3 regions of the Bradyrhizobium sp. ISRA430 genome follow, and region 2 is predicted to be linked to each of the others. Evidence: predicted binding sites of a transcription regulator. Region 2 holds the regulator's gene; each other region holds the start of a gene.
The links. Region 2 encodes PhoB, which activates phosphate uptake and scavenging genes when phosphate is short. Its sites were predicted from a motif close to TGTCATNNANCTGTCAT; they were not measured.

Region 1: MTX21_RS21315 (DUF465 domain-containing protein) is a predicted target of PhoB. The motif match lies at 6,646-6,662, and genes of this name have one in related genera.
Region 3: MTX21_RS39765 (UDP-2,3-diacylglucosamine diphosphatase) is a predicted target of PhoB. The motif match lies at 7,803-7,819, and genes of this name have one in related genera.

Annotation. Positions count from the first base shown of each region.
Region 1 is NZ_CP094516.1:4,459,271-4,469,403, forward strand. It holds gene MTX21_RS21295 (ABC transporter ATP-binding protein) at 1-694, opposite strand, end outside; gene MTX21_RS21300 (glycerol-3-phosphate dehydrogenase) at 764-2,224, opposite strand; gene MTX21_RS21305 (EAL domain-containing protein) at 2,265-4,949, opposite strand; gene MTX21_RS21310 (NAD(P)/FAD-dependent oxidoreductase) at 5,161-6,264, shown strand; gene MTX21_RS21315 (DUF465 domain-containing protein) at 6,374-6,559, opposite strand; gene MTX21_RS21320 (DUF465 domain-containing protein) at 6,890-7,096, shown strand; gene MTX21_RS21325 (hypothetical protein) at 7,256-7,471, shown strand; gene MTX21_RS21330 (hypothetical protein) at 7,494-7,745, shown strand; gene MTX21_RS21335 (GGDEF domain-containing protein) at 7,742-8,464, opposite strand; gene purE (5-(carboxyamino)imidazole ribonucleotide mutase) at 8,607-9,095, shown strand; gene MTX21_RS21345 (5-(carboxyamino)imidazole ribonucleotide synthase) at 9,092-10,133, shown strand, end outside.
Region 2 is NZ_CP094516.1:4,978,891-4,989,023, forward strand. It holds gene argF (ornithine carbamoyltransferase) at 1-712, opposite strand, end outside; gene MTX21_RS23685 (aspartate aminotransferase family protein) at 712-1,914, opposite strand; gene MTX21_RS23690 (GcrA family cell cycle regulator) at 2,368-2,880, shown strand; gene phoB (phosphate regulon transcriptional regulator PhoB) at 3,107-3,814, opposite strand; gene phoU (phosphate signaling complex protein PhoU) at 3,829-4,545, opposite strand; gene pstB (phosphate ABC transporter ATP-binding protein PstB) at 4,557-5,375, opposite strand; gene pstA (phosphate ABC transporter permease PstA) at 5,372-6,217, opposite strand; gene pstC (phosphate ABC transporter permease subunit PstC) at 6,222-7,211, opposite strand; gene pstS (phosphate ABC transporter substrate-binding protein PstS) at 7,383-8,393, opposite strand; gene MTX21_RS23725 (ATP-binding protein) at 8,537-9,832, opposite strand; gene MTX21_RS23730 (lysylphosphatidylglycerol synthase domain-containing protein) at 9,865-10,133, opposite strand, start outside.
Region 3 is NZ_CP094516.1:8,498,870-8,509,002, reverse strand. It holds gene MTX21_RS39790 (TRAP transporter substrate-binding protein) at 912-2,003, shown strand; partial or broken gene MTX21_RS39785 (MBL fold metallo-hydrolase) at 2,024-2,134, opposite strand; gene MTX21_RS39780 (Na/Pi symporter) at 3,116-4,792, shown strand; gene MTX21_RS39775 (threonine/serine dehydratase) at 4,876-5,859, opposite strand; gene MTX21_RS39770 (glycosyltransferase family 1 protein) at 5,924-6,967, opposite strand; gene MTX21_RS39765 (UDP-2,3-diacylglucosamine diphosphatase) at 6,967-7,779, opposite strand; gene thiD (bifunctional hydroxymethylpyrimidine kinase/phosphomethylpyrimidine kinase) at 8,010-8,810, opposite strand; gene MTX21_RS39755 (Lrp/AsnC ligand binding domain-containing protein) at 8,964-9,209, shown strand; gene MTX21_RS39750 (cytochrome c) at 9,220-10,133, opposite strand, start outside.

The DNA.
Region 1 (10,133 bases), 520 kb from region 2:
TCATCACGCCGATCCGGCTCGCCATCGTCATCGCCTCCTCCTGGTCGTGGGTGACGATGATGAAGGTCATGCCGAGCCGGCGCTGGAGCTCCATCAATTCGCCTTGCGTACTCTCGCGCAGCTTCTTGTCGAGCGCGGCGAGCGGCTCGTCGAGCAGCAGAAGCTGCGGTCGGCGTGCCAACGCGCGCGCCAGCGCCACGCGCTGGCGTTGGCCGCCGGAGAGCTGGTCGGGCTTGCGCGCCTCCATCCCTTCGAGCTTCACCAGCGCGACCATCTCCGCCACGCGGGCGGCGATGTCGGCGCGCGCCATGCCGGCGCGCTTCAGGCCGAAGGCGATGTTGTCGCGCACGGAAAGATGCGGAAACAGCGCGTAGTTCTGGAACATCATGTTGATCGGGCGCTCGTGCGGCAGCGCCTGCGCGATGTCCTTGTCACCGAGGAGGATGCGTCCCTCGTCCGGCGCCTCGAAGCCGGCGAGCATGCGCAGCAGCGTGGTCTTGCCGCAGCCGCTGGGACCAAGCAGGGCGAAAAATTCGCCGGCCTTGATGTCGAGCGACACGCCATCCACGGCTCGGAACGTGCCGAACGTCTTGGCGACGCCCTCGATGCGCAGCAATGGCCGGCCGGCCGCCGGCTGCACCTCTCCGCTGGCCGCGACCGCCACGACTTCTGTTCCAGGCACTTCTTCAGACATGTTCCTCGCCAACCCCGATGCCGCCGCACGCTAGCGGCGGATCGGCCTTTGCTCAACCGGTTCGAAATGTCACATGGCGTTGGCCATAAACGCGGCGAGCGCGTCGCGATCGGCCGGAGGCATGGTCAGGCCGAGCTTGGAGCGACGCCACAGGATGTCGTCGGGGAAGCGCGCCCATTCGTGGCTCATCAGATAGCGCACCTCCGCAGCCGTCAGTTCGGGACCAAAGGCGAGGCCGAGTTCGTCGCGGCTCTTGGCTTCGCCAAGCACCGCCGGCAATCGCGTGCCATAGGCCGCGACCAGCCGCTGCGCCTCTGGCTCGGCAAGAAACCGCCAGCGGTCGCGCGCAATGTCGACCTCGGTGTCGAAGCGGTGCCAGGCAAAGTCTCCGCCCGGGAGCGCGGCGCCGGCCGTCCAACGTGGCGACATCGGATAGAACGGCGTCAGCTTCGTCACGGCCCGCTCGGCGCGCAGCCGCGAGGTTGTGACGTCGCCGCCGAACAACGTGATCAACGGCGCCTTGCGGCGGCGCGCGTGGAACAGCGTCGTCCCGTCGCGCCCGCGCACGGAGGCCAGCGTCAGGTTGACGCCGGAGATGGTTCGCACCACGTCGGTCGGCGTGACCCGCTCGCGAAAATAGCGGCTTACCGCCTCGCACAGATAGGTGACGTCGGCGCCTCGTATCGCCACGATTGCAGGATCGCCCGTGAAGGCGTGCGTGACCGTGCCGATCAGCGTGAACTCGCGTTCGAAGGGGCTCGCGAAGATCAGCCGCCCGTCGCTGTTCTGAAACACATAGACGTTGTCGGACTCGAACAGCCGCGGCACGACAATCTGACTCATCTGCATCGCCGCCATGGGGGGCGACGGCTGGCGCAGCACGGTCTCCGCAACGAGCGGCGTCCAGCCGCCGGAGGCATTGGCGAGCGCGCGCGCCGTGATCACCCGGCGGTTGCCGCGATCGACCACTGCGAGCCGCCAGACGTCGGTTCTATCAGCGCGCACGCAGCGCACCCCGGTCCGGATCGCAGCGCCGCGCTCGGCTGCGTCCAGTGCCGTGAGCACCACCAGCCTGGAATCATCGACCACGCAGTCCGAATAATCGAAGGCGGTGCCGAACGGACGCTTCAGCGCGTTGCCGACCGGATGGTGGGTAATGTCGAGGGTCGTCGATCGCGGCAGGCCACTGCGATCGGCAAGGCTGTCATAGAGGAACAGGCCGGCGCGCAGCAGCCAGGGCGGCCGCTCGTCGGAATGCGCGGGGATCACGAAGCGCATCGGCCGGACCAGATGCGGCGCAATGGACAGCCAGATCCTGCGTTCGGCGAGCGCCCGGCGCACGCGCCAGAAGCCCCGACGTTCCAGCACCGACAGATCGCCATGGATCAGACGCGGCGTCGCCGACGATGCGGCGCCGCCCAGATCGCCCTGCTCGAACAGGATGACGCGCAGGCCGCGGCCGGCAGCATCGCGCGCGATACTGACACCGTTGAGGCCGCCGCCGATGATCGCGAGGTCGTAATCCGCCATGAAACCGTCGAGAGGGAGCGAAGCAAGCGTCCGCCCACCACTAGCCGGTCTTGAGTGCAAGCTCCATTGTCTCGGCACGTCCGATCAGGCCGGCATACTGCTCGATCGGCTTGGGCTTGCCGAGCAGATAGCCCTGCACGCCGTCGCATCCCTCCCTGGCGAGGAATGCGAGTTGTTCGACGGTCTCGACGCCTTCGGCGATGATCGACATTTCCAGGCCGTGGCCGAGATCGATCACGGCGCGGACGATCGCCGCCGATTGCGGGTTACGTCCGAGGTTGATGACGAAGGCGCGGTCGATCTTGATCTTGTCGAACGGGAACGCCTGGAGATAGCTCAGCGAGGAGTAGCCGCTGCCGAAATCGTCCATGGAGATGCGTACGCCGAGCGCCTTCAGCCGACGTAGCAGCGCAAGGCCCCGGTCGAAATCCTCGATCAGAACACCCTCGGTGATTTCGAGCTCCAGCCGACCGGGCGCAAGGCCCGTCTCAAGCAGAATGGAATGGACGAGCCCAACCACGTCGCCGTGCATGAACTGCGCCGGCGACAGGTTGACCGCGACCTGGAGCGGCTTCGGCCATGACGCCGCCTCGCGGCAGACCTCGCGCAGGATCCATTCGCCCATCTCGACGATCAGGCCGCTTTCCTCCGCGATCGGGATGAACTCCGCCGGCGAGACCTGACCTCGCATCGGATGCTGCCATCGCGCCAGCGCCTCGAACCCGATGATCTCGGTCTCGGCGACGCTGTTGCCCGCAATGCCCTGCGGCTGGAACGCCAGCGACAGTTCTCCGTTCTTGATCGCCTTCGACAGGTCCTGGTGCAGCACGCGGCGGTCGCGGATCTGCTGGTCCATCTCGGGCTGGTAGAGGCTGATCGAGCCGCGCGACTTCTGCTTGGCACGGAATAGCGCCGCGCCGGCGTTGGCGAGCAGCGAGGCGCCGTCCGCGCCATTGTGCGGGAAGATCGACATGCCGGTGGTGACACCGGCGCGGACCGCGCGGCCGTCGATGTGGAATTCCTGGGCCAAGGCGTCGCCGAGCTGCCGGGCCAGCGCAAGCCCGGTGTCCGGCTGCTTGCCGTCGATGATCAGGCCGAACTCGTCGCCGGACAGGCGCGCCACCACGCCGCCGCGCGCGGCATCCTGGAGCCGCTGGGCCACCTCGACCAGGAGCTTGTCGCCGACAGCATGGCCAAAGACGTCGTTGACCTCTTTCAGCCCGTCGAGGTCGATGCAAAGCACGGCGAACTCCTCGCCAGTGCCCTCACAGGCCTCGATCATCTGGGTCAGCGCCTGAAGGAACGCGGCGCGGTTCGGCAGGTCGGTGAGGCCGTCGTGATAGGCCATATGCGCCATCCGCGACTCGGTCTGGCGGCGGTCGGTGACGTCCTCGTGGGTCTTGATCAGATATTGCGGCTCGCCGGAATCATTGAGCACGGTGGCGCGGCGGGTCAGGAACAGCCGCAGGCCGTCCTTGGTGGAGATCGGATGCTCCTCGGTGATCATCCCGCGCTTCTTGATCGCCGCCTCGTCGCGCGCGATGATCAGCTTCGCCTCTTTGGCGTTGAAAATGTCGGCGGCGGTCAGACCCGTGGCTTCCTCGCGCTTGCGGTTGAGGATTGTTTCCGCGCTGCGATTGGCAAGCAGGTAGCGCCCGTCCTTGACCTGCTCCACGATCAGCGCCACCGGGATGTTGTCGACCACGAGGTCGAGGAATTTCTTGGCGCTCTCCAGCTCCTGCGACAGCGAGCGCCGGTCGGTGATATCCTCGAACACCACCAGCAGGAATTCCGGCTGATTGCTCTCGTTGCGGACCACGATCCGGATCGAGGCCACCATGCGCCGCGCCGCACCGCGCTCGACCTCGAACTGGTTGCGGAACTGTCCGTCGCTCGCTTCGAGCGCCGCCCGGTCGGTGGCCTCGATGGTGGCCGCCGAGGCGGGCGCGAACAGCTCGCTCGCATTCTTGCCGACGACCTGGTCCCGCGAGAAGCCCCAGAACCGCTCATAGGCGCTGTTCGCGAAGATGTAGCGGCCGTCCTCGATGTTCTTCGCGGCCACGCAGGCGGGCACGTTGTCCAGCACTGTTTCCAGGAACTGCTTGGTGGACGCGAGTTGCCGCGACAGCTTGCGCTGCTCGCTGACGTCGAGATGCGTAGCCACCGAGCCGCCGTTCGGAAGCACGAAGTACTTCACGAGGATGGCGCGCCCGTCCGGCAATTCGGTGATCAGGCCGTTCGGGCTGGACGCATTCTCATAGAACTCGTCGTCGGAAACACCGAGGACCCCGCGGTCGCGCCGCAGCTTGAGAATGTCGTTCCCGGTCATGTTGGCCCAGAGGTCCGAGCGCGATAGGCCGTAGATATCGAGGTAGCGGTCGTTGCAGAACATGATGCGCTGCTGCGCATCCGTCATCACCACGCCCTGGTTGAGATTGTTCATGGCGGAGGAGACGAACGCGTTACGGCGCAACTGCGACCGCTTGGCCCGGCGCAACGCCGAATGGATCCATAGTGCGATCGCGGCCAGGAAGGTGCAGACGGCAATGCCCCCGATCAGGGCCTCCCAGACCACACTGGGATCGAGCCTGCCGATATAGCTCGGCGGAGCGAATTGGTCGGACAGTGCAAAAGCGCGTGCAGGCGCAGCCGCGCAGGCCAGGCACACCGCGGCCTGCACAGGAATCAGTATCGTGCTGCCCGCGTGCCAGTTCTTGTCAGCCATCAGCCACCCGCGATTTCCACTGCGGATTGTCTGGCTTCACGGGTTTGGATCGGGTAAACGCCTGTACGCGCGACAGAAAAATGTGACGTGAAATACGGCAATTGCCCTGACATGATAAATGCTTCCTTAACGGAAGGCGGCCTTGTGGCCCGTTTTCCAGGCAAACAGGCCCTCGCGCCATCGGCGTTTCCAGCAAAAGCTCTGCACTTCCATGGATAGGGTCGACTGCGTCGTCATCGGAGCGGGCGTCGTCGGGCTCGCGGTCGCCCGACGGCTCGCCCAGGCCGGGCGCGAGGTGATCGTGCTCGAGGAAGCGGAGGCCATCGGCACCGTCACGTCCTCGCGCAACAGCGAGGTTATCCATGCCGGCATCTACTACCGCGCCGGGAGCTGGATGGCCCGCATGTGCGTCAGCGGCAAGCACGCGCTCTACCGTTACTGCGCCGAGCGCGGCATCCCGCACAAAAACTGCGGCAAGCTGATCGTTGCGACCACTCCGAAAGAGACCGAGAAGCTGCAATCGATCAAGGCCCACGCCGAAGCCAACGGCGTCCTCGACATGCAGTTGCTCGCGGGCGAGGCCGCCCGCGCACTTGAGCCGGCGCTCGCTTGCGATGCCGCGCTGCTCTCGCCTTCGACGGGCATCATCGACAGCCACGCCTACATGCTCTCGCTGCGGGGCGAGGCCGAGGCGGCCGGCGCGGCCTTTGCGTTTCACACGCCGCTGATCCGGGCCAAGGCCTCGGGCGGTGTCATCGAGATCGATGCCGGCGGCGACGCTCCGATGACGCTGCAATGCGCCTTGCTCGTCAACGCCGCCGGCCTCGCGGCGACCACAGTTGCGCGCCACATTGACGGAATGCCGCTGGAACGGATTCCGCCGGCCTATCTCGCCAAGGGAAATTACTTTAGCTGCAGCGCCAGGGCGCCGTTCTCGCACCTGATCTATCCGGTGCCCGAGCCAGGCGGACTCGGCGTGCATCTGACGCTGGACATGGCAGGCCAGGCGCGGTTCGGTCCGGACGTCGAATGGATCGAGACGGTCGACTACGCGGTCGACCCGTCGCGCGCCGAGCGCTTCTATCCGGCCATTCGCGAATACTGGCCGACGCTGCCTGACGGCGCGTTGATGCCGAGCTATTCAGGCATCCGTCCGAAGATCGTGCCGCCGGCGGTCGCCACGCAGGATTTCCTGATGCAGGGCCCGCGCGATCATGGCGTCGAGGGCCTGATCAATCTGTTCGGCATCGAATCGCCGGGATTGACGTCATCGCTTGCGATCGCGGATCACGTCGCCGCACTCGCAGGAATCTAAATCGCGCGCAATGATGATTGCGCGGTGGTCCTCACCGCAGGGACGAGCGCAACCGCGCTCATCCCTGCATGAAGGGATACGGTCAACTCTACGCTGTGTACGGGGATGACTAGTGAAGCGTGTCGTCCGAGTTGTGCTTCAACCGCTCGATCTGGTCCTTGACCATCAGCTTCCGGCGCTTCAACTCAACAATTTGCAGGTCGTCTGTTGAAAGGTGCACGAGTGCTTCGTGCAATTCGTTTTCGAGAAGTTTGTGTTTCCGCTCCAATTCAACCAGATGTGCCTGAATTGTCATTCGAAACCTCCTCGGTAGGGTTGAACCTTAGGATTCGATCCGGACGGCGAAGTGTACATCAGCGATTCCTTCTGTCGATGATTATCCGTTGTCGCACCGTCATTTTTGAAAATTCATATGTAATGAAGCGTGAGTACGGAACCGCCCCGGAAAAACCCGTGATATCAATGCGCTCGTCCAGTGCCGCAGCGATCTACTGCACCATGTTGCAAGAGAACGGTGCGTGACGACCGAGATCGCTTGCGATCACGCCGCGCAAGGACGATAATTTCCACAGGACGTCCACAGCCTTGTCTTAGCGCTCATCGGGTTTTTCGGCCACCGCAGATCATGACCAATGAAAATGAGCGCGAGCTCGAAGCCGAGCTCGCCCGGTTGCAGCAGGAACACCGAGATCTCGATGCGGCGATCGATGCGCTGCATCAATCGCCCGCCCCCGACCTATTGCGGTTGCAGCGCCTCAAGAAGCGCAAGCTGTTGTTACGCGACCGGATCGCGTTCATCGAAGACCAGATCACGCCCGACATTATCGCCTGATCGCGACGCGCCTTTCGTGGCGGCTCGCCTTCAAAAGCGCCGGCCATGTCTCCGAACCAATTGGTCTGCGAACATCTGGCGCGCAGCGCGGGATTCCGCTTGACTCACTTGGAACAAAAAGAGAACATTTGGGAGCCAACCGCCCCAGGAAAACACCCAATGCCAGCACCCCTTTTCGACAACAGTCACTATGAACAAGCCTGCGATCAGGCGATCGCGATGTGCGACGGCAACCTGCGCAGCACCATCAAGGCGCTGATCATGGCCAACGAATATCTGGAGGCGGAGCTCGAGGAATTGCAGGCGGCGATTTCGGCCGGCTGCATCCCCGAGACCTCGCGCGGCGAGATGCGGAGCAAGAGCAGCGCCGCCTGATGCCACCATCCGGAGCAACGCCATGTCGGATATCACCTACTACGTTGCAATGCCCTTCCTGATCGATGCCAGCGGATCGCCGGTCGCAGGCACCGCGGAGGAATGCCAGAATTCGGCGGCCGCCCTGCGGCGCGCCGAAATCCTGGCGCGCAGCGCAGGCCACATCGGCGCGATCGCGTTCAGCCGCAGCGGCGATCCCATGACCGGCGAGTTCGGCGACCCCAAGCTGCTGCGGAAATTCGGCAGCGTGCCGGAAGACCTCGGCGCCCTTTAGATCAGGTGCTGACCAGCCCGATCCGCGGCTCGTGGTGACGTTGGCTCGTGCCGCCGATGCGCCTTGCGTACATACATCGCGGCGTCGGCCTCTTCCAGCACACGGCCGGCATCGGACTGCGGCCCGAGCAGCGCCACGCCGGCGGACGCGCCCGCGTTCACACGCTGGCCGCGGAAGACGAACGACAGCTCGTCGATCGCCTGCTCAAAGGTCGCGGCCTTTGCCTTGGCGTCGGTTTCGCTGAGATTCCACAGCAGCAGCGCAAATTCGTCGCCACCGAGACGGCCGACCACATCGGACGCGCGCACCTGGCGCGTCAGTGTGGCGGCGATCACCTTGAGGACCTCGTCACCCGCGGCGTGGCCGAAGGAGTCGTTGATCGGCTTCAGCCGGTCGACATCGAGCACAATCAGCGCGCCGCTGGCGCGGTAGCGCTTCATGTAGGCGATGGCGCGCTGGAGCTCGCGCTCGAAGCCGCGCCGATTGGGAATTTCGAGCAGGAAGTCCGTATCGGCCACCGCCTCGAGTTCCGCCACCCGCTGCAGGGCCTCCTTGAGCTTGGTCCGCAGGCTGCGGATCGTCGCCTTGGCGCCGTCGCCGGCCGGCACGCGACGCCGCGCCAGCCCGGCCGGACGCTTGGCCGCGGTCTTGAACCGGCTCCCGCTGGTCTTTCGGCCCTTTTTGGCCTTCGCAGCGATAGCCCTTTTTGGTTTCTTCATGGGCATCCTGCTCAATGAAGGCTTGCGGGGATTCACCAAGACAGGATAGTGCATTCCCTTCTCCTTGCCACCGCCTTGCGAGCCGCCGGCCGGAACCGATAATCTGGCCTATGTTTCTGTATTCCCGAGCACAATTGACGTCATGACCGCGCCGATCGCCATCATCATGGGAAGCCAGTCGGACTGGGAGACAATGCGGCATGCCGCCGACACGCTCGCAGCGCTCGGCGTTGCCTGCGAGAGCCACATCGTCTCCGCGCATCGAACCCCGGATCGGCTGTTCGCCTTCGCCAAGGGCGCCAAGGCCGCAGGCTTCAAGGTCATCATCGCCGGCGCCGGTGGCGCAGCCCATTTGCCCGGCATGGCGGCGGCGCTAACGGAACTCCCCGTCTTCGGCGTCCCCGTCGAATCCAGGACCCTCAAGGGGCTCGACTCGCTCTACTCGATCGTCCAGATGCCGGCGGGCATCCCGGTCGGCACCCTGGCGATCGGCAAGGCGGGCGCGATCAATGCGGCGCTGCTCGCGGCCGCCGTGCTGGCATTGTCCGATCCGGCGCTGTCGAACCGCCTGGCCGCCTGGCGCAAGGCGCAGACCGAGGCGGTTGCCGAGCGACCGGAGGACAAGGCGTGACTGACACCAATCGGGTGAAGCTGAAGCCCGGCGACACCATCGGAATCCTCGGCGGCGGACAACTCGGCCGGATGCTGGCCATGGCCGCGGCGCGGCTGGGCCTGCGCTGCCAAGTGTTCTCTCCCGATCCCGATTCCCCGGCCTTCGACGTTGTGCTGAACGCGACTTGCGCCGAATATGCCGATGTCGAAGCGCTGGAGTTGTTCGCCAGCGACGTCGACGTCATCACTTATGAATTCGAGAACGTGCCGGCCGCCGCCGCAATGGTGCTGGACGCGCGCCGCCCCGTGCTGCCGAACCGCAAGATCCTCGAGACCACACAGGACCGGCTTGCCGAGAAGGATTTCGTGACGCGGCTCGGGATCGGCACGGCGCCCTATGCCGACGTCACCTCGGTCACTTCGCTGCGTGAGGCCATCGTCAGGATCGGGCTGCCGGCGGTGCTGAAGACCCGCCGCTTCGGCTACGACGGCAAGGGCCAGGCCATCATCCGCGAGGGCGACGACATCGCCAAGGTGTGGACCAGCCTCGGCACCAAGCAGGCGATCCTGGAGGCCTTCGTGCCGTTCGAGCGCGAGATTTCCGTGATCGCCGCGCGCTCGGCCGCGGGCCAGGTCGAATGCTTCGACGTGACCGAGAACGAGCACCGCGATCACATCCTCAAAGTGTCCCGCGCGCCGGCGCCGATTCCGGATTCGCTCGCGGATGAGGCACGCGGCATCGCCAGCAGGATCGCGAGCGCGCTCGACTATGTCGGTGTTCTCGCGGTCGAGATGTTCGTGCTCGCCAACGGCACCGGGCCAAAAGTGCTGGTCAACGAGATCGCCCCGCGCGTGCACAATTCCGGTCACTGGACGCTCGACGGCGCTTCGGTCTCACAGTTCGAGCAGCACATCCGTGCCATTGCCGGCTGGCCGCTCGGCAAGCCGGTGCGCCACGGTGAGGTCGTCACCATGACCAATCTGATCGGCGACGAGATCAGCGATTACGAGAAGTGGCTGACCGTCCCGGGCGCGACCGTCCACCTCTACGGCAAGG
Region 2 (10,133 bases):
CTTCCTTGTCGCCCATCGACACCCAGGTGTCGGTGACCACGCAATCGGCGCTGCGTACGGCGGCCTCGGGATCGGTGCCGAGCACGATCGGGGCACCGGTCGCCTTGATCCAGTCGCGCATCGCCTTCTTCGGCGCGAGCTCCGGAGGCGTGGCCACATTGAGCTTGAAGTTGAAGCGCTCGGCGGCATGGGCCCAGGATGCCAGCACATTGTTGTCGTCACCGGTCCAGGCCACCGTCTTGCCCTCGATCGGGCCGCGATGCTCCTCATAGGTCATGAGGTCGGCCATCACCTGGCAGGGATGCGAGCGCCGCGTCAGTCCGTTGATGACGGGCACGGTCGCATTCGCCGCCAGCTCGAGCAGCGCATCGTGATTGAGGATGCGGATCATGATTGCATCGACGTAGCGCGACAGCACGCGCGCGGTGTCGGCGATGGTCTCGCCGCGGCCGAGCTGCATCTCGGCGCCGGTCAGCATGATCGCCTCGCCGCCGAGCTGGCGCATGCCGACGTCGAACGACACGCGCGTGCGCGTCGAGGGGCGCTCGAAGATCATCGCCAGCGTCTTGCCTTCGAGCGGCTTGACCGGCTGATGCGCCTTCTGCTTCGCCTTCATGGCGGAGGATGCGGCGAGCATGCGCTTGAGCTCCGACAGCGGGAGCTCGTTGATATCCAGGAAGTGCCTTGGCATTTTATTGGGCGCCTTGCTCATCAGCTTGCCGCCCGCTTGTTGCCGGAAAGCGCGGTGCAGGCGCGCTCGAGCCGCGCGACGCTGTCCTCGATCTCGGCTTCAGTCACGATCAACGGTGGCAGGAAGCGCACGACGTTGTCGCCGGCCCCGACGGTGAGCAGCTTTTCGTCGCGTAGCGCCGCGACCAGATCGCCCGAGGGCACCACGGCCTTGATGCCGATCAGGAGCCCCTCGCCGCGAACCTCGCTGACGATGTCGGGATGACGATCGATCACGGACGCGAGCTTCTGCTTCAACAAGAGCGACATCTTCTGAACGTGATCAAAGAAGCCCGGCTTGAGCATGACGTCGAGCACCGCATTGGCGGCCGAGATTGCGAGCGGATTGCCGCCGAAGGTCGAGCCATGCGAGCCGGGCGTCATGCCCGAGGCGGCTTCCGCGGTCGCAAGGCAGGCGCCGATCGGGAATCCGCCGCCGAGCGCCTTCGCCAGCGACATCACGTCGGGCGTGACGCCGAAGCGGCGGTGCGCGAAGAGATCGCCAGCGCGGCCCATGCCGGTCTGCACCTCGTCGAACGCGAGCAACAGGCCGCGCTCGTCGCAGAGCTGGCGCAGCGACTTGAGGAATGCGGGCGTCGCCGAGCGCACGCCGCCCTCACCCTGGATCGGCTCGATCAGGATGCCGGCGGTCTGCGGACCGATCGCCTTCTTGACGGCGTCGAGGTCGCCATGCGGCACCTGGTCGAAGCCTTCCATCGGCGGCCCGAAACCTTCGAGATATTTGGCCGAGCCGGTTGCAGCCAGCGTCGCGAGCGTGCGGCCGTGGAAGGCACCCTCGAAGGTGATCATGCGATAGCGCTCGGGATGACCTTTCGACGCGTGATAGCGGCGCACGACCTTGATGACGCATTCCAGCGCTTCCGCGCCGGAATTGCAGAAGAACACGAAGTCCGCAAAGCTCTCGTTACAGAGGCGCGCCGCAAGACGCTCGCCATCCGGGCTCTGGAACAGGTTCGACATGTGCCAGAGCTTCGTCGCCTGCTCCTGCAACGCCTTGACCAGTGCGGGATGGGCATGGCCGAGCGCGTTGACCGCGACGCCGGAGGTGAAGTCGAGATAGCGCTCGCCATTCGTGGCGATCAGCCAGCAGCCTTCGCCACGCTCGAAACCGATGTCGGCTCTGGCGAAAACAGGAAGCAGATGCGGCGCGGCGCTCTTGGTCATGACTGTCACTTGGTGTTGAGGACGGCCTCAACGCGCATTGCGCAGCGCACCATTGACCGTCCCGGAAAACGAAACGTGCCGCCTTTTCAGGGCGGCACGTAGAACTATCTTATGCTTGGTAGAACGCCTGTCAATGCCGCCGGCAAGCCTCGGGAAACGCAGAATCCGTAGTCTTGCGGTGCCTACTTTGCGGGGTTTTCGTTACGGAACATGTGGAAGCGAGTCGGCGGACTCTTGCGCGTGAGTCACGCCATATTGTAGCGTTTGGGCTGTCAGATACGACATCTCGTGCAGCGGTTCTGATCCTCTAAGTTCTCATGTACCGGCGTAAACGTTCGGGCGCTCTAGTCGCGCCCGGCGAGCCTTAAAGGATTCTGGCGGCACGGGTTTTCGAGGCTTAGGCATTCGCCGCGAGGGCCAGGGTGGCTGGCGCGCGGCGAGGGAAAGGGTGCAATGACGGTTTTGACATGGTCCGACGATCGCGTCGAGCAGTTGAAAAAGCTCTGGGAGGCTGGACTTTCGGCCAGCCAGATCGCAGCCGAGCTCGGCAATGTGACCCGCAATGCCGTGATCGGCAAGGTGCACAGGCTCGGCCTGTCCGGCCGCGCCAAGAGCCCCTCGTCGGCGGCGCCGCGGCCGCGTAAGGCGCGCCCCGCGCAGCACATGATGCGGGTGGCTCGTCCGATCTCGCGCGGCAACACCGCGCTGGCGCAGGTCTTCGAGGTCGAGGTTGAGCCCGATCCGGTCACCTACGACAACGTCGTGCCGATGAGCCAGCGGCTGTCGCTGCTCGAGCTGAACGAGGCGACCTGCCATTGGCCGGTCGGCGATCCCTCGAGCCCGGATTTCTTCTTCTGCGGCGGCAAGGCGCTCACCGGCCTGCCCTATTGCGCCCAGCACTCGCGCGTCGCCTATCAGCCGGCGGCGGATCGCCGCCGCGCTCCGGCGAAGCCGGGCACGCGCTGAGTTAGCGTTTAGTCGGTGAACTAGGTGCCGTCGTTACACGACGGCACTTCAACTAGCTCGGTGTCGTCCCGGCGAACGCCGGGATCCATAACCACCGGCCGATGTGGTTACGGGGACTCGGAGTTATCATCGTCGCGCGACAACTGCGCCCTGGGGTTATGCGTCTCGGCCTTCGCCGGGACGACGACTGAAAGTGTGGCAACAACCAGCCATCCCGCCCCAGACTTTACGTCTGCTCCGCCTTCGCGAAACGGTCATCCAGCGCATAGCCGGCGCCGCGCACGGTGCGGATCGGATCCTGCTCGCGGCCGAGATTGAGCAGCTTGCGCAGGCGGCCGATGTGCACGTCGACCGTGCGTTCGTCGATGTAGATGTCGCGGCCCCAGACGCTGTCGAGAAGCTGCTCGCGCGAGAACACGCGACCCGGATGCTCGAGGAAAAACTCCAACAGGCGATATTCGGTCGGACCGAGATCGATCGGCCGGCCCGAGCGCGCCACGCGGCGCTTTTCACGATCGAGCTCGATGTCGCCATAGGCGAGCACGGTGGCGAGCCGCTCGGGGCTTGCGCGCCGGAGCAGGCCCTTTACGCGCGCCAAGAGCTCGGGCACCGAGAACGGCTTGACGATATAGTCGTCGGCACCGGTCGCAAGACCCCGCACCCGCTCACTCTCCTCGCCGCGCGCGGTGAGCATGATGATCGGAAGCTGCTTGGTGTCGGGCCTGGTGCGCAAGCGCCGGCACAGCTCGATGCCGGACAGGCCCGGCAGCATCCAGTCGAGCACGATCAGGTCGGGGATATGTTCCTTGAGACGGGTATCGGCGTCGTCGCCGCGCATCACCGTCTCGACGTCATAGCCGTCGCCTTCGAGGTTGTAGCGGAGGAGCTCGGTCAGAGCCTCCTCGTCCTCAACCACCATAATGCGTGCGCCCATGGGGTCGTCGCTCCTTACGTATTCGGGACCGTCGTGGCGAAGGTCGTCATGTCGCCCTTCGGCCGCTTGTCGGCGATGGCCTGACCTTCGATCATGTAAAACACGGTCTCGGCGATGTTGGTGGCATGGTCGCCGATCCGCTCGATGTTCTTGGCGCAGAACATCAGATGGATGCAGAACGAGATGTTGCGCGGATCCTCCATCATATAAGTGAGGAGCTCGCGGAACAGCGAGGTGCAGATGGCGTCGACTTCCTCGTCGCCCTTCCACACCGCCATCGCCGCCGGCAGGTCATGCGCGGCATAGGCGTCAAGCACCGACTTGACCTGCTGCTGCACCAGGTCGGTCATGTGTTCCAGGCCGCGGAACAGCTTTAGCGGATGGAAGTCCGTCTCCAGCGCGGCGACGCGCTTGCCCATGTTCTTGGCAAGGTCGCCGATGCGCTCGAGGTCGGTCGCCACGCGCATCGCACCAACGATCTCGCGCAGGTCGATCGCCATCGGCTGACGGCGGGCGATGGTGAGCACGGCACGCTCCTCGATACGCTTCTGCAGCGCGTCGAGCTCGACGTCGGTGGCGACGACGCGCTGGCCGAGCGCGACGTCGCGGCGGATCAGCGCATCGACGGAATCGACGATCATGCGCTCGGCAATCCCGCCCATCTCTGCGACCAGTCGAGTGAGCTCCTGAAGGTCGGTGTCGAAGGCCTTTGCGGTGTGTTCGGAACCCATATCCTGTCTCCTCAGCCGAACCGGCCGGTGATGTAATCCTGCGTACGCCGATCGCTCGGCGACGTGAAGATCTTGCTGGTGTCGTCGAACTCGATCAGCTCGCCGAGATACATGAAGGCGGTCTTGTCGGAAACGCGCGCCGCTTGCTGCATGTTATGGGTGACGATCGCGATCGTGTAGTTCTCGGACAGCTCCTGGATCAGCTCCTCGACCTTGGCGGTCGAGATCGGGTCGAGCGCCGAGCAGGGCTCGTCGAACAGGATCACTTCGGGGCGCACCGCGACGGTGCGCGCGATGCAGAGGCGCTGCTGCTGGCCGCCGGAGAGCGAGAGGCCCGAGGCGTTGAGCTTGTCCTTGACCTCGTTCCAGAGCGCGCCGCCGCGCAGCGCCTTCTCGACGCGGTCGTCCATCTCCGACTTCGAGATCTTCTCATAGAGGCGGATGCCGAAGGCGATGTTCTCGTAGATCGTCATCGGGAACGGCGTCGGCTTCTGGAACACCATGCCGACGCGGGCCCGCAGCAGGTTGAGATCGAGCTTGGGGTCGAGAATGTTGGTCTGGTCGAGCATGAGCTGACCGGTCACACGCTGGCCCGGATAGAGATCATACATCCGATTGAAGATGCGCAGCAGGGTCGACTTGCCGCAGCCCGACGGACCGATGAACGCCGTGACGCGGTTGGTGCCGAGCGTCAGGTTGATGTTCTTCAGCGCGTGGTGTTCGCCGTAATAGAAGTTGAGGTTGCGAACCGTCACCTTGGCCGGGGCCTCCGGCAGCGGTTGCGACGCCAGGTGACCGTTGGAACTCACGGATACGGACAGGTCGGTCATTTTGCGGTCCTCTCGGCGCCAAGGATGCGCGCGCCAATGTTCAGGGCAAGCACGGTGAGCGTGATCAGCAGCGCGCCGCTCCAGGCGAGTTGCTTCCAGTAGGCGTACGGGCTCTGCACGAAGTTGTTGATGGTGACCGGCAGGTTCGCTATCGTCTTGTTCAGGCTCAGGCTGAAGAACTGGTTCGACAGCGCAGTGAACAGCAGCGGCGCAGTCTCGCCGGCGACGCGGGCGGTCGCGAGCAGCACGCCGGTGATGAGGCCGGAGCGCGCCGCGCGATAGGCGATCCGCTTGATCACCAATGAACGCGGCAGGCCCAGTGCCGAGGCCGCCTCACGCAGCGCGTTCGGCACCAGGAGCAGCATGTCCTCGGTCGTGCGTAGCACCACCGGGATCACGATCACGGCGAGCGCGAGGCTGCCGGCGATCGCCGAGAAGCCGCGCATCGGCACCACCACCGCGCCGTAGATGAACAGGCCGATGATGATCGAGGGTGCGCTGAGCAGGATGTCGTTGATGAAACGGATGACCGAGGTCAGCTTGTCATTGCGGCCGTACTCGGCGAGATAGGTGCCGGCGAACAGGCCGAGCGGCGCACCGATGCCGACGCCGAGCACGGTCATGATCAGCGAGCCGACGATGGCATTGAGCAGGCCGCCTTCGTTCGAGCCGGGCGGCGGCGTGCTTTCGGTGAAGATCTGGAGGTTCAATCCCGTCAGGCCGTTGTAGAGCAGCGTGATCAGGATCAGCGCGAGCCAGGTCACGCCAAAGGCGGCGGCGCCGATGCAGAGACCGCGGATCAGGATGTCCTTGCGGCGGCGGCGTGCATAAATCGGGTTCATGGCGTCACTTCCCCGCTTTCTTTTCGAGGCGCAGCAGCATCAGCCGCGCGGCCGCGAGCACGAAGAACGTCAGCACGAACAGCAGGAGGCCGAGCAAGATCAGGCCGGATTGATGCAGGCCGTCGCTTTCGGCGAACTCGCTGGCGATCGCCGCCGAGATCGTGGTGCCCGGCGCGAAGATCGATGAGGAGATCCGGAACGAGTTGCCGATGATGAAGGTCACCGCCATGGTCTCGCCAAGCGCACGGCCCAGCGCCAGCATGACGCCACCGATGATACCGACCCGCGTGTAGGGGATCACCACGCTGCGGACCACCTCCCAGGTGGTGCAGCCGACGCCGTAGGCAGCCTCCTTCAGCACCGGAGGCACGGTCTTGAACACGTCGACCGAGATCGAGGTGATGAAGGGCAGCACCATGATCGCCAGGATCAGCGAGGCGTTGAACAGGCTGAGATAGGACGGCGGGCCGGCGAAGATCGCGCCCAGCACGGGAACGCCGTCGAAGATTTTGATCATGAAGGGCTGGAAGGTGTTGGCCAGGAACGGGCCGAGCACGAAGAAGCCCCACATGCCGTAGATGATGGAGGGAATGCCGGCGAGCAGCTCGACCGCCATGCCGATCGGACGGCGCAGCCATTGCGGGCAGAGCTCGGTCAAAAAGATCGCAATGCCGAGACCGACGGGGATGGCGATCAGCATCGCAATGAAGGAGGTGACGAGCGTGCCGTACATCGGCCCGAGCGCGCCGAGCACGGGCGGATCGGCGGACGGCGCCCAGCGCTGCGTCCACAGAAACGACAGGCCATACTCCTTCATCGCCGGGAAAGCACCGACGATCAGCGACACAATGATGCCGCCGAGGATGAGCAGGACCGAGATCGCACTCAGCCGCGTGATCCAGTAGAAGGTGAGATCGCCGAGCTTGAAGGCGCTCAACGCCTTGGCACGATCATAGGGTCCGGCGTCATCAATCACGTCGCTCTGAACGGCCATCTCTGCCACGCCGATCCCCTGTACTGACTGTATTTGCTCTTTTGTCACCGGTCTCGCGCTCCGGATGCGTCTCATCGCGACAGCGACCCGACGCATCCGGGAACGAGGCCTTGCGGATCCCGGACCGACAGCGCGGCAGATGATGCCGCGCTGCGCCCAGGACAAGAGCGCTTAGCTCTTGATCTCGGCAGCCCAGGTCTTCTCGATCTGCTGGACGACGCTGTCCGGCATCGGGATGTAGTCGAGCTCCTCGGCCATCTTGCCGCCGTTCTTGAAGGCCCAGCGGAAGAACTTGATGGCTTCCTGCGAGGCCGCCTTGTCGGTGCCTTCCTTGTGCATGAGGATGAAGGTCGCCGCCGTGATCGGCCAGGACTTGTCGCCGGGCTGGTCGGTCAGGATGACGTAGTAGCCGGGCGCCTTGGACCAATCGGCGTTGGAGGCGGCCGCCTGGAAGGCCTCGACCGTCGGCTGCACCGTCTTGCCGGCCTTGTTGACGAGGCCGGTGTAGGTCAGCTTGTTCTGCTTGGCATAGGCGTACTCGACGTAGCCGATCGAGTTCTTGGTCTGGCTGATGTTGCCGGACACGCCCTCGTTGCCCTTGGCGCCGACGCCGACCGGCCACTCGACAGCCGTGCCCTCACCGACCTTGCTCTTCCAGTCAGCGCTGGCCTTCGAGAGATAGTTGGTGAAGTTGAAGGTCGTACCCGAACCGTCGGAGCGGCGCACCACGGTGATCGCCTCGGACGGCAGCTTCACGTTCGGATTGAGCTTCTTGATGGCAGCATCATCCCACTTGGTGATCTTGCCGAGATAGATGTTGGCGAGGGTCTCGCCATCGAACACCAGCTCGCCGGCCTTGACGCCCTCGATGTTGACGACGGGAACGATCGCACCCATCACCATCGGCCACTGGGCGAGGCCGTCCTTCTCGAGCTGCTCGGCCTTGAGCGGCGCGTCGCTGGCGCCGAACGTCACGGTCTTGGCCTGGATCTGCTTGATGCCGCCACCGGAGCCGATCGACTGGTAGTTCAGGCCGTTGCCGGTCTCCTTCTTGTAGGCGTCAGCCCACTTGGAATAGATCGGGAACGGGAACGTCGCACCGGCGCCGGTAATATCGGCGGCGAAAGCCGACGTCGATGCGGCGACCAAGCCAGCAGCGACGATAGTTTTGAGGAAATTCATGCTGGTCTCCATACTGGGGAGCGAAGCGCCATCCGCGCCCGATCGCGCTCCCGCGCCGCCCCTTTAGGAGCGGTCGGCTGTGCTTTTACGAAGGTTTGGTGACAGTCAGATGACAGCTTTAAGTGGCTGGAATCGCTTGAATATCAGGTTGACGCCGAGGTCCTGGCCTGGGGAAAACAGGCGGTGAAGGTGGCGCCCTGCTTGGGCACGCTTTCGATCAAAAGCCGGCCGCGATGACGGTTAAGAATATGTTTCACCAGCGATAATCCGAGGCCCGTCCCGCCTTGCGAGCGGCTGTCGCCGACGTCGACCCGGTAGAAGCGCTCGGTCAGCCGCGGCAGGTGCTCGGGCGCGATGCCGGGGCCGAAATCGCGCACGAAGACGCGGATTTCCTGAGTTCCATCAGTCGCCGCGCCGATGTTGAGCGACACGATGACGCGCCCGCCCGAGGCACCATATTTGAGCGCGTTCTCGATCAGGTTCTCGAACAGGCGCAACAGCTCTTCACGGTCGCCCGCGATCATCACCGGGCTCTCCGGCAGATGGGTCTCGACGTCGACCTGGCGTTCGCGGGCCAGCGGCTCGAGCCCGTCGGCGACCTGGCGGATGATCGGCACGAGATCGACCAGGGTGTCGGGTCGCACATGGGCGGACAACTCGACGCGCGACAGCGACAAGAGGTCATCTATCAGGCGCGCCATGCGTGTGGCCTGAGCGTGCATGATGCCGAGGAAGCGCTCGCGGGCCTTGGGGTCGTCCTTGGCCTGCCCCTGGAGCGTATCAATGAAGCCCGACAGCGCGGCGAGCGGCGTGCGCAATTCGTGGCTGGCATTGGCAACGAAATCGGCGCGCATCTCCTCGACCCGGCGCAGCGGCGTCTGGTCGTGGAAGGTCATCAGCATGCATTTGTCGGCGCCGCCGAAGGTGGTGGGCACCGGCACCGGCGTGATGATGAGCTCCATCCAGCGATCGACCGGCACATGGTCGAGATAGTCTGCGCGCCGCGGCTCGGTGGTGGCGATCGACTCGCGCAGCGCGGTGATGATCTCCGGCGAGCGCAGTGCGAACTGCGCCAGCTCGTTCTTGCGCAGCGCCGGCGCAAGCTGGGCGGCGGCCGCATTGAGATGGATCACACGGCCGGCGCGGTCGAGCAGCACCGCCGGATCCGGTATGCCGGCGACGACCGCCGCAACCGCCGCGCTTTCGACGGGATTGATGCGGCGGACGTCGTCGCGCGAGGCCGCATTGTCATGCAGTCGCCACGGGATCAGCGCGGCGGCCGCTATGCAGAGAAACACCGCCACGGCGCGCACCGCCGACAATTCGCCGAGCGAAACCACGACCGACAGCGCCAGCGCTGCGGCGATCAGGATGATAGTCGAGTGCCGCAGCCGGTCGGACCAGGGCTGGGCGGGAGAAGGAGGGGCATCAATCGCCATCGGGGCGGGCTTCTCCTAGGGGCTTGCGCGGTTCAGGCGCCGCTGTCGCTGCGCTCTCTCACATAGGCGGCTTCAGGTGCCGGACCGGGGTCGAGCTTGAGCGCCGCCTGCTGCAGGCGCTTCGATCGGGCGCCGATGATAACCTCGCGAAACGTCAGCAAGATTACAGATATGACGAAGGGTGAAAGATAATAGAGCACCCGGAACAGGAGCATGCCGCCCAGGAGCTCCTCCCGGTCCATCTGCCAGAGGCCGACAAGCATGGCAGCGTCGAAGACGCCGAGGCCCCCGGGCGAATGGC
Region 3 (10,133 bases), 3.5 Mb from region 2:
AGAGGTAATGGCGCAATCGGCGCAACCTTCTAGCGGGGCGACAAAGACCCCTGCCACGATGCAGCAATCCGGCAAAGGTATGGCCGCGAAGAAAAGGCCGATGATGACTACCTGCACATCGCGTCAAAAGATGTCTGGGGCAGCTTGCTCGTAACAAGCCAGAGGCCGCCTCAGTTGGCGGCCTCTTTCGTGCTCGTTAGCCCGATATCACCTGTTGAGTGCCCTCATGAGTAACGAGCAGAACAGCCACCGTACCGCTATCGTACTTTTCGCGCTTGCTGTGACAATCGCAACAATCGCGGCACTCGTCACGACGTTTGAGCGGGTCGACACTAGGACCGCTAGCAACGAGACCCCGCCCGGTACGACAGGCCTCGCTAAGCCACACGCGCCACTGGACCGCGCACCAGGCCAGCCGGTGTTTGGCAAGTGAGGCCACGGGAAGCGGACTTCGACGATGCCGGACGACCTCATTGCGTCACATCGCGCACGCCTTTGTGTACCGATCCGCACAAAAATTTAAGCGCGATTGATGGATGGCAAATATCTTCAAAGGTCGCGGTCGCGCACCCCGCGGTTTCCACGCGCCCCAGAGGACCCGGACGACCGTGCGGAGGGAGCAGCCATCCCTCCACGGTCCATCGCTGGCGCCGCATCGCGTCATCACCATCGAGCGCGGCGGCGACAGGCGGCGCCACGCCGGGAGCGGACTGATCGAGATCTTTTTGACTCGCCGATGGTGGCTTTCACATCTCCTGCGCATCCCAATGCCTGTTATAATTGGTGGCTTTCCGGGTTCATCCAAGGAATGCCCGCTAGCATGAAGACTTGATCCCCGGAGGAGCACCGCTGCCGAAATGGCCGCGGGCGGGCGCTTTGTTCAGTGCGCAAGAATCCGGAGGGGAAACGCCATGAAACGTCGTCATTTTCTCAAAACGGCAGGCGCTGGCCTCGCCGCGTCGGCCGCTGTTGCTGCGCCAGCCATCGCGCAGTCGATGCCTGAAATGAAGTGGCGCTGCACCACAAGTTGGCCGAAGTCGCTGGATGTGCCATTCAGCGCATCAGAGACGATCTCGAAATATGTTGCGGAAGCCAGCGACAACAAATTTCAGATTCAGCCCTTCGCAGGCGGCGAGATCGTTCCTGCATTGCAGGCGGTCGATGCAGTGAGCAATGCAACTGTCGAGATGTGTCACACAGCCGCCTATTACTTCATCGGCAAGGATCCGACCTTCGCACTTTATTGCTCCGTTCCGTTCGGTCTGAACTCGCGCCAGCAGAATGCATGGTTTCAGGATCACGGCGGTCAGGACATGCTGAACGAGTTCGGCAAGAAGTACGGTATATACGGCATTGCGGGCGGCAATACCGGGACTCAGATGGGCGGTTGGTTTCGCAAGGAGATCAACAGCGTCGAAGATCTCAACGGACTTAAAATGCGGATCGGCGGTTGGGCAGGCAAGACGCTGTCCAAGCTCGGTACGGTCCCGCAGCAGATCGCGGGTGGCGACATCTATCCGGCCTTGGAGAAAGGCACGATCGACGCGACCGAATGGGTCGGCCCCTACGACGATGAGAAGCTCGGCTTCTACAAGGTCGCCAAGTATTACTATTATCCCGGTTGGTGGGAAGGTGGCACGGCCCTGCATTTCTTCATCAATTTGGACAAGTGGAACGCTCTGCCGAAGGCTTACAAGGCGCTCCTCGCTGTCGCCTGCGGCTATGCCAATATGGACGTTCAGGCGCGCTACGATGCACGCAATCCGCCAGCCCTCAAGCGCCTCGTCGCCAACGGGACACTGCTGCGTCCGTTCAGCCAGGCGGTGATGGAAGCGTGCTTAAAGGCTTCCAACGAGGTCAATGCGGAAACCTCCGCGTCCAACCCTGATTTCAAGAAGATCTACGATTCACAAATGGACTTTCGAAACGACGAAAATCTCTGGTGGCAGGTCGCGGAGTACTCATATGAAACCTTCATGATCCGCACGCGCCCGAAGGGCTGAACGAAACTGCGACCTCGAACCGGCGCGTGGCCGCGGATGAAGTCGACGTCGTCGGAGAGCGGCAAGAGTTTCCGGGTGATCGAATTGATCGACGTGGCGTGGCTACCGCCGGGAAGGCCGGTGTGTCCGACGACCGCACGTCTGCAAGTGGGCCCTTCTGCGACATTCGACCTGACCTTCATTATGTCAGCCTTCGCTAAGCGGACATAGCGGCAGGGCAGCGCGGTCCCGCGCCAACGTCGCAGGCGTCACTATCGCGGGCGAGAAGAGGCGACCGGCGCGGGGCCGCAGGACGGCCGTACGGGCGCCGGGAGCGGCAGGGCTACCAGCACACCCGGACGGCAGCGCGGCAAGGTCGCGGAGAGGCCGTTACAGCGACGTCGCAGAGAGCGGCGAAACGTCACCAGATCGGGCCGCGCCCGCGCATCTGTGACATAGGGCCTAATAGGGCCCGGCAGGTTTCGGGCGGGCTCTCCGTTTTCCAGCCACGACTGAGAAGTACCTTCAGGGGCTTAGGCCGATTTCCACAGCCCTCGAAAAGCTGCTTGCAGAAAGGACCACACGGATTTGCCGTACGCGCGTTCGCTGATCGCCACGGGGTTCGATGGCGTCATGCACATTAGCCATCAAAATGTTGGCGAGACGAACCTTACAGCGCCGCTCGTCTGCACGCTGCCCTCGGGCTTCACAGGGACTATCCGCCCTGCCCGCGCCCCTCGTGCCGACGCTGCCGCGTCCACCGCAACCCGGTCCGCGAAATCGCGACGACGTACGATCGCCCCTCTCGGTGGACCGGGATGGGCGAGACATACGACAAATCCGAATTTCGGTAACACGGAATATTTGCGTCGGACCGACTTGACAGGCCTCGGAAGCGGCGCAGATGTTTTGCCCGTGGGGGCAAACGGGAAGCTTGCGTTCGGTCGCTCGACATAGGTGACGTTTTTCAGGCCCGCGCAGGTGGGTCAAACTACGTTGTGGGAGGTATGGGAAGACAGAAACGATGAGATCGCGTTGCGACCTTATGCGCGCCAGTTTGGCGGCTGTGCTTGCGCTGCAACTGCGCTACAGTGTGGGCGCTCCCCCGGTCGTCAGCCAGCTCAGGAGTGCGCATGTCTACGGCAGTCGCGACACTCGGCGGCGTAGGTCTTTTCCTGCTTGGCATGACCGTGATGACGGAGGGCCTGAAAGCGCTGGCCGGCTCCGCCCTGCGCGCGGTGCTCAGCAAAGCGGCGTCAACGCCGCTGCTTGGCTCGCTTTGGGGCGCCGTCGTCACGCTGCTGGTGCAGTCTTCGAGCGCAACGACCATGACGACGATCGGTCTGGTCAGCGCCGGCCTGCTGACGTTCCAGCAAGGCTTGGGCCTCGTCTTCGGCGCGAACATCGGCACCACGGGCACGGGCTGGCTGGTGGCGCTAATTGGCGTCCGCGTCTCGCTCACGGCCGCGGCGCTGCCGATGATTTTCGTCGGTGCGCTGACCAAACTTCTGGGCAAGGGACGGATCTCCGGGGTGGGCGCCGCGCTCGCAGGCTTCGGACTCGTGCTGTTCGGCCTGACGACCCTGCAGCAGGGCATGGGTGGGCTCGCGGAACGATTGCACCCGGCGGACCTGCCTGCCGTTCTCGGTGGCCCCGGGACCCCATGGTGGTTAGGCTTGTTCGGCGTGCTGGCGCTGGTCGTGACCGGACTGGTCATGACCGCGCTGATGCAATCGTCGACAGCCGCGATCGCGGTGACCTTGTCCGGCTATTACGCCGGCGCGGTCGGACTGGACCAATCCTGCGCGTTGATCATCGGCCAAAATATCGGCACGGCGACGAGCTCTGCGCTCGCCGCGATCGGCGCGAGCACCACGGCCAAGCGGCTCGCCATTGCCTATGTGCTTTTCAAGCTGATCGCCGCGCTCATCGCGCTGGTTGCTTTTCCCGTCGTCACGCCTCTGCTTCTGCGCGCCTCTGACACGACCGACGGCGTCATGCTGCTCGCCGGATACCACACTGCGTTCAATGTCGTCGGCGTGGCGGTGCTGCTGCCGCTGATCAACTGGTTCACAGGCCTCGTCGAGTGGATCCTGCCCGAGCGCGGCTCGCCGCTGACACGATGTCTCGACCCGTCCGCGCTCGCGACCCCGATCGTGGCGGTGCAGGCGGTGCGACAAACCATCGCGCGCGTGCTCGTGACGGTGTGCGGTTCGGTCGAGGCGCGACTGGCCGGCCGCGCTGGCCCCATACGCCTGGGAAAGACCGCCGTATCCGTCCAAGAGGCGGCCGACGCGCTGCGTCAGGCACAAGTCTTCCTGTCGGACGTCACCGGCCCCCCTGACATCGACGACGAACAACGGTCTCTCACCAGCACGCTCCACGCACTCGACCGCGCGTCCCGACTGACGGACCTGGCGAATGGAGAAACCAATTTCGGTGCGATTGCAAACGGACCGGAGGACATCCGCGCTGCAGAGGTATGCGCAGAAGTGATGCGAAGCGCTGTCGCGATTGCGCGCGGTGTCGCGGCGCCGCCTCGCGTCGCTGGATCGCCGCCAGCGTCACATGCCGACGCCATGGCCGGCCCGCGCGCGAACCCGCCTGACGAGGCCATCGCCGAGCTCGAGCGTTGTACGACGGAACTCGACGAGGTGCTGCGCAGGCATCGCAGCGCGACGCTCGGCGCGGTGTCCGATGGCACCCTCACCGCCGACGTTGCCCTGCTTCGCGTCGAAACGGTTCGAACCCTCGAAGCCCTGTCGCAGCACGCCTGGCGCTCTGCGGTTCATCTTGTCGGTCGGGGCTAAATCACGTCCGCGGGGGTCAGGAAGCATCCGGCACACGACAAGGGGCAGAGCGACAACGCTCTGCCCCTCTTCATATCGAAAGATCAGGCAACCAGCTCGGCGAACAGGTCGGCGTCGACATTGCCGCCCGAGAGCACGATCACGACGTTCTTGCCGGCGACATCGAGGCGCCCGGCGAGCAGTGCGGCGAGGCCGACGGCGCCGCCCGGCTCGACCACGAGTTTCAGCTCGCGATAGGCGAAGGCCACGGCCGCGCCGACTTCGGCATCCGACGCAGTGACGCCGCGCGCCAGCAGCTTGCTGTTGATCGCAAACGTCATCTCACCCGGCATCAAGGCCATCAACGCGTCGCAGATGGTGCGGGCCGCAGGCGGATGCGGCTCGCGATGGCCGACGGCGAGCGATCGGGTGTGATCGTCGAACGCCTCGGGCTCGGCCACGACGACCTGGGCCTGCGGGTAACGCGCCTTCACCGCGGTCGCGACGCCCGCGATCAGGCCGCCGCCGGAGGCCGGCGCGACAACGATGTCGGGCGCGATGCCGAGGCTCGCCATGTCCTCGGCGATCTCGCGGCCGGCGGTGCCCTGTCCCGCGATCACAAAGGGATCGTCATAGGGCTTGACCAGCGTCGCGCCGCGCTTCTCGGCGATGCCGCGCGAGATCGCCTCGCGATCGTCGCGGTCGCGATCGTACAGCACCACCTCGGCGCCATAAGACTTGGTGCGCTCACGCTTGGACAGCGGCGCATCCGACGGCATCACGATGGTCGCCTGCATATCGAGGATCTTTGCGGCGGCCGCCACGCCCTGGGCGTGGTTGCCGGACGAGAAAGCGACGACGCCGCCGGAGCGTTTGTCCTGCGGGATCGAAAAAACCTTGTTGAAGGCGCCGCGGAACTTGAAGGAGCCGGTGCGCTGGAGCATCTCCGGCTTCAGAAAGACCTTTGCGCCGACGCGCTCATTGAGCACGGGAAAGGACAACAGCGGGGTGCGGATGGCGAAGGGCGCGATCACGCGCGCTGCGGCGTCGATGTCGGCGGGGCCGACCGGGAGGGGCTGTTCCGTCATGGGGGATTTGTATCGCGGCTGGCGAGGCGCGGGCAAGACACCCCGGCGTGAGGAGTTTCGGCCGTCAGGCGACGAAGCGCGCCGGCTCCGCCTCGCCCCTGCCCGGCAACACCGCGCCGACCGCCCGGATGTTGTCGACGAAGGACCGCGCCGAGGCCTCCCAGGTGTGGTTGGCGGCGAATTCGACGCAGGCCTGCCGGGAAATGTCGAGCGCCGAAAGGCACGCGCCGCGCAGGTCGTGATCCAGCGCGCCGACCGGCGCATCGCCGATCACGTCGTGAGGCCCTTTCACCGGGAAGGCCGCGACCGGCAGCCCGCTCGCCAGCGCTTCCAAAAGGACCAGGCCGAACGTGTCGGTCTTGCTGGGAAACACGAAGACGTCGGCCGCAGCATAGATTTCCGCCAGCGCCTCGCCGTGCTTCTCGCCCAGAAAAATCGCCTCCGGATAGGCCTCTTCGAGCGACGCGCGCGCCGGGCCGTCGCCGACGATCACCTTGGTGCCAGGCAGGTCGAGCGCGAGGAAGGCCTCGAGATTCTTCTCCACCGCCACGCGGCCGACCGAGAGGAACACCGGCGCCGGCAGGCAGAGATCGATCGCGCGCGGGTGGAACAACCCGGTGTCCACGCCGCGCGGCCACAGCACGACATTGTCGAAGCCGCGCTCGCCGAGCTCACGGGCCAGCGCCGGCGTCGCCGCCATCACGGCGCTGCTCGCGCCATGAAAGCGGCGCAGCGCCCGCCAGATCAGGGAGCCCGGAACCGGCACCCTGGCGCGCACATATTCGGGAAAGCGGGTGTGGAAGCTGGTCGTGAACGGCAGCTTGCGCTGGCGGCAATAGCGGCGGACCATCAGGCCGATCGGCCCTTCCGTCGCGATATGGATGCTGTCGGGCCGAGCCTCCTCGATCAGCCTCGCGATTCTGGCCGGGCGCGGCACGGCGAGCCGCACGTCGCGATAGCTCGGCATGGCAAAGGTGCGGAACGATTGCGGTGTGAGGAACGCGAACTCGACGCCGAGCGCTTTGGCCGCATCGGCCAGCTTGGTCAGCGTCCGAACGACACCGTTGACTTGCGGGTGCCAAGCGTCGGTCGCGACCAGGATGCGCATCAGGCAGCTCTTGCGGCGACTTGGGGGACCTGCGCCGGCTTGTGCAACTGATCCGCCCAGGTGATAATCTCGAAATGGCCGTCGTCATGTTCGACGAGCGCCGTGCAGCTCTCGACCCAGTCACCGCAGTTCATGTAGCGGATGCCGGCCTCGTCGCGGATCACGGCATAGTGGATGTGACCGCAGATCACGCCGTCGGCCTCGTGCCGTCGCGCTTCGGCCGCGAGCGCCTGCTCGAACGCGCCGATGTAATTGACGGCCTTCTTGACCTTCTGCTTCGCCCATTGCGACAGCGACCAGTAGGGCACGCCAAGCATGCGGCGGAAGAAGTTGACGAAGCGATTCATCTGGATCGCGAAGTCGTAGGCCTTGTCGCCGAGATGGGCGAGCCAGCGCGCGTTCTGCACCACGAGGTCGAAGATGTCGCCGTGAATGACGAGATAGCGCTTGCCGTCGGGGCCGGTGTGGACGGTGTTTTCGACGACGTCGATGCCGCCGAAATGCGTGCCGTAATACTTCCGCAGGAACTCGTCGTGATTGCCTGGGATGTAGATGACCTTGGCACCCTTGCGCGCCTTGCGCAGCAGTTTCTGGACGAGGTCGTTATGCGATTGCGGCCAGTGCCAGCTCGACTTCAGCGCCCAGCCGTCGACGATGTCGCCGACGAGGTAGATGGTATCGGCATCATGGTAGCGCAGGAAATCCAGCAGAAGGTCGGCTTGCGAGCCGCGGGCTCCGAGATGGACGTCGGAGATGAACAACGTGCGAAAGCGCCGCTCCGGGCTTTCGTCACTCACATCGTAACTTCCCATGCGCCAGCCTGTAACAATGTCCCGTGACAGGGGGATGACCGATTGAACCCGTGAGGCACCCTCAGATACGAATCAAACTTCGCCTCGCCCTGTCAGCCGGATACCAGCCGCATGCGACAATCAGGCGACATGGTGCCGCACAGGTCTCCGCAAAATCCCGGGAACCCATAGGTTTATTGGCTTACGAAGGCGGACCGCAGCGCGTATCCCGGCCGCAATCGCAGCCGGGATCAATAGAACCGGTGGAAATGATGGATCGGCCCATGGCCGTGGCCGACGCTGAAGCGGTCGGCGGCCGCGATCGCCGCGCTGATCCAGGTCTTGGCATTGCGCACGGCCTGCGCGAGATCGTCGCCTTTGGCAAGACCGGCCGCAATCGCCGAGGACAGCGAGCAGCCGGTGCCATGAGTATTTTTGGTGGCAACGCGGGGTGCGGCGAGCGCGATCGTGTTTTCCGAATCGACGAGATAGTCGATGCTCTCGGCGCCCTCGCCGTGCCCGCCCTTGATCACCACCGCACGGCAACCGAGCGCCAGCAGGCGACGCCCCTGGCCCTCGATGTCGGTCTTGCTTGCCGCGACCGGCTCATCCAGGAGAGCGGCTGCCTCCGGCAGGTTGGGCGTGATCACCGATGCGAGCGGCATCAGCTTGGTGCGCAGGGCTTCGACGGCCTCGGTGGCGAGCAGGCGATCGCCGGAGGTTGCGACCATCACGGGATCAAGCACAACGTGCCGGGGCGTCCAGCGCGAGAGCGCGGCGGCGATCGCATCGATGCTCGCAGCCTGCGCCACCATGCCGATCTTCACCGCGCCGACGTCGAGATCGGAGAACACCGCGTCGATCTGCGCGGTGACGAAATCGGCCGGCACCGCATGGATGCCGGTGACGCCTTTGGTGTTCTGCGCCGTCAACGCCGTGATGGCGGAGGCGCCAAAGACACCAAGCGCGGCAAAGGTCTTCAGGTCCGCCTGAATGCCAGCGCCGCCGCTCGAATCGGAGCCGGCGATGGTCAGCGCAACGGGCGTCGTCATGCAGCGATTTTCCGCTTTTCGGAGGCCATGATTTGTCCTAGCGCGCATGCCGGGTAGCAAGCAAGCTTGCACCCGGGGGCAGCAAGTTCGCTTGCTAAATCGGCCCGGTTTTGGCCTATTAGCCGCTAGATCATGCCCTTCGGAGCAACCGCGATGGTTCCTTTTTTCGTCCAGATCAAATGCAAGCTTGGCCAGTCCTACACGGTCGCCAACGCGCTCGCCGAAGCCGAGATCGCCTCCGAGATCTACTCCACGGCCGGCGACTACGACCTCCTGGTGAAGTTCTACGTCGACAAGGACACTGACATCGGCCACTTCATCAACGAGAAGGTGCAGATCCTGCCGGGCATCCAGGACACCCACACCATCATCACCTTCAAGGCTTTCGGGAGCGGCTAGGGCTGGGGCGCTAGCCGCCCTCCTTGCGCTTCGGCGGCGTCGGTCCATCGACCGGCGGGAGCGACTTGACGTACTCGGCGATCGCCGCAAGATCGGCTTCCGACAATAGCGAGGTGTTCTTGATCACCCGCCTCATCGCGCCGCCGGCGCTGTCACCGTCGGGCAGTTCGCCGGTCTCCAGGAAATAGGCGATATCCTTCGCGCTCCAGTCGCCAAGGTGCTTCTGGGTGATGTTGGGAATCCAGCCCTCTCCTTCCGGATTGGGACCGCCGGCAAAGCGCTCTCCAGCGATGATGCCGCCGAGAACATTGCGCGGGCTGTGACATTCCGCGCAATGGCCAAAGCTGTTCACGAGATAGGCGCCGCGATTCCATTGCGCCGACTGCGCACCGTCAGGCGTGAAGGATTTTCCGTCCATGAACAGGAGCTTCCAGATGCCGACATTACGGCGGATGTCGAAGGGGAAGCGGATGTCATGGTCGCGCACCTTGCCCGCAACCGGCGGAAGTGTCTTCAAATAGGCGAAGAGATCGAGCACGTCCTCGCGCTTGGCATGCCGATAGGACGTGTAGGGGAAGGCCGGAAAATAATGTTGTCCGGCCGGCGACACCCCCTTCATGACAGCGTTGACGAAGTCTGCTTCGTTCCATCGTCCGATGCCATCGTTGGTATCGGGCGAGATGTTGGGCGCGTAGAACGTTCCGAAGGGTGAGCCGATCGCGACGCCGCCGCCGAGCCGCGTGCGGTCGGGCTGTTCGGGCACGGCATGGCATGAGGCGCAGCCACCGGCGTTGAACATCTCCTCGCCGTTCGCAAGGTTCGGCGTGTGAGCAGGTGCCGTGGTGACAAAGCCCACGGCCGGCGCGCTGAGCCACCAGTAGACCCCTGTTGTGGCAATCACTGCGAACAGCGCCACGGAAATTG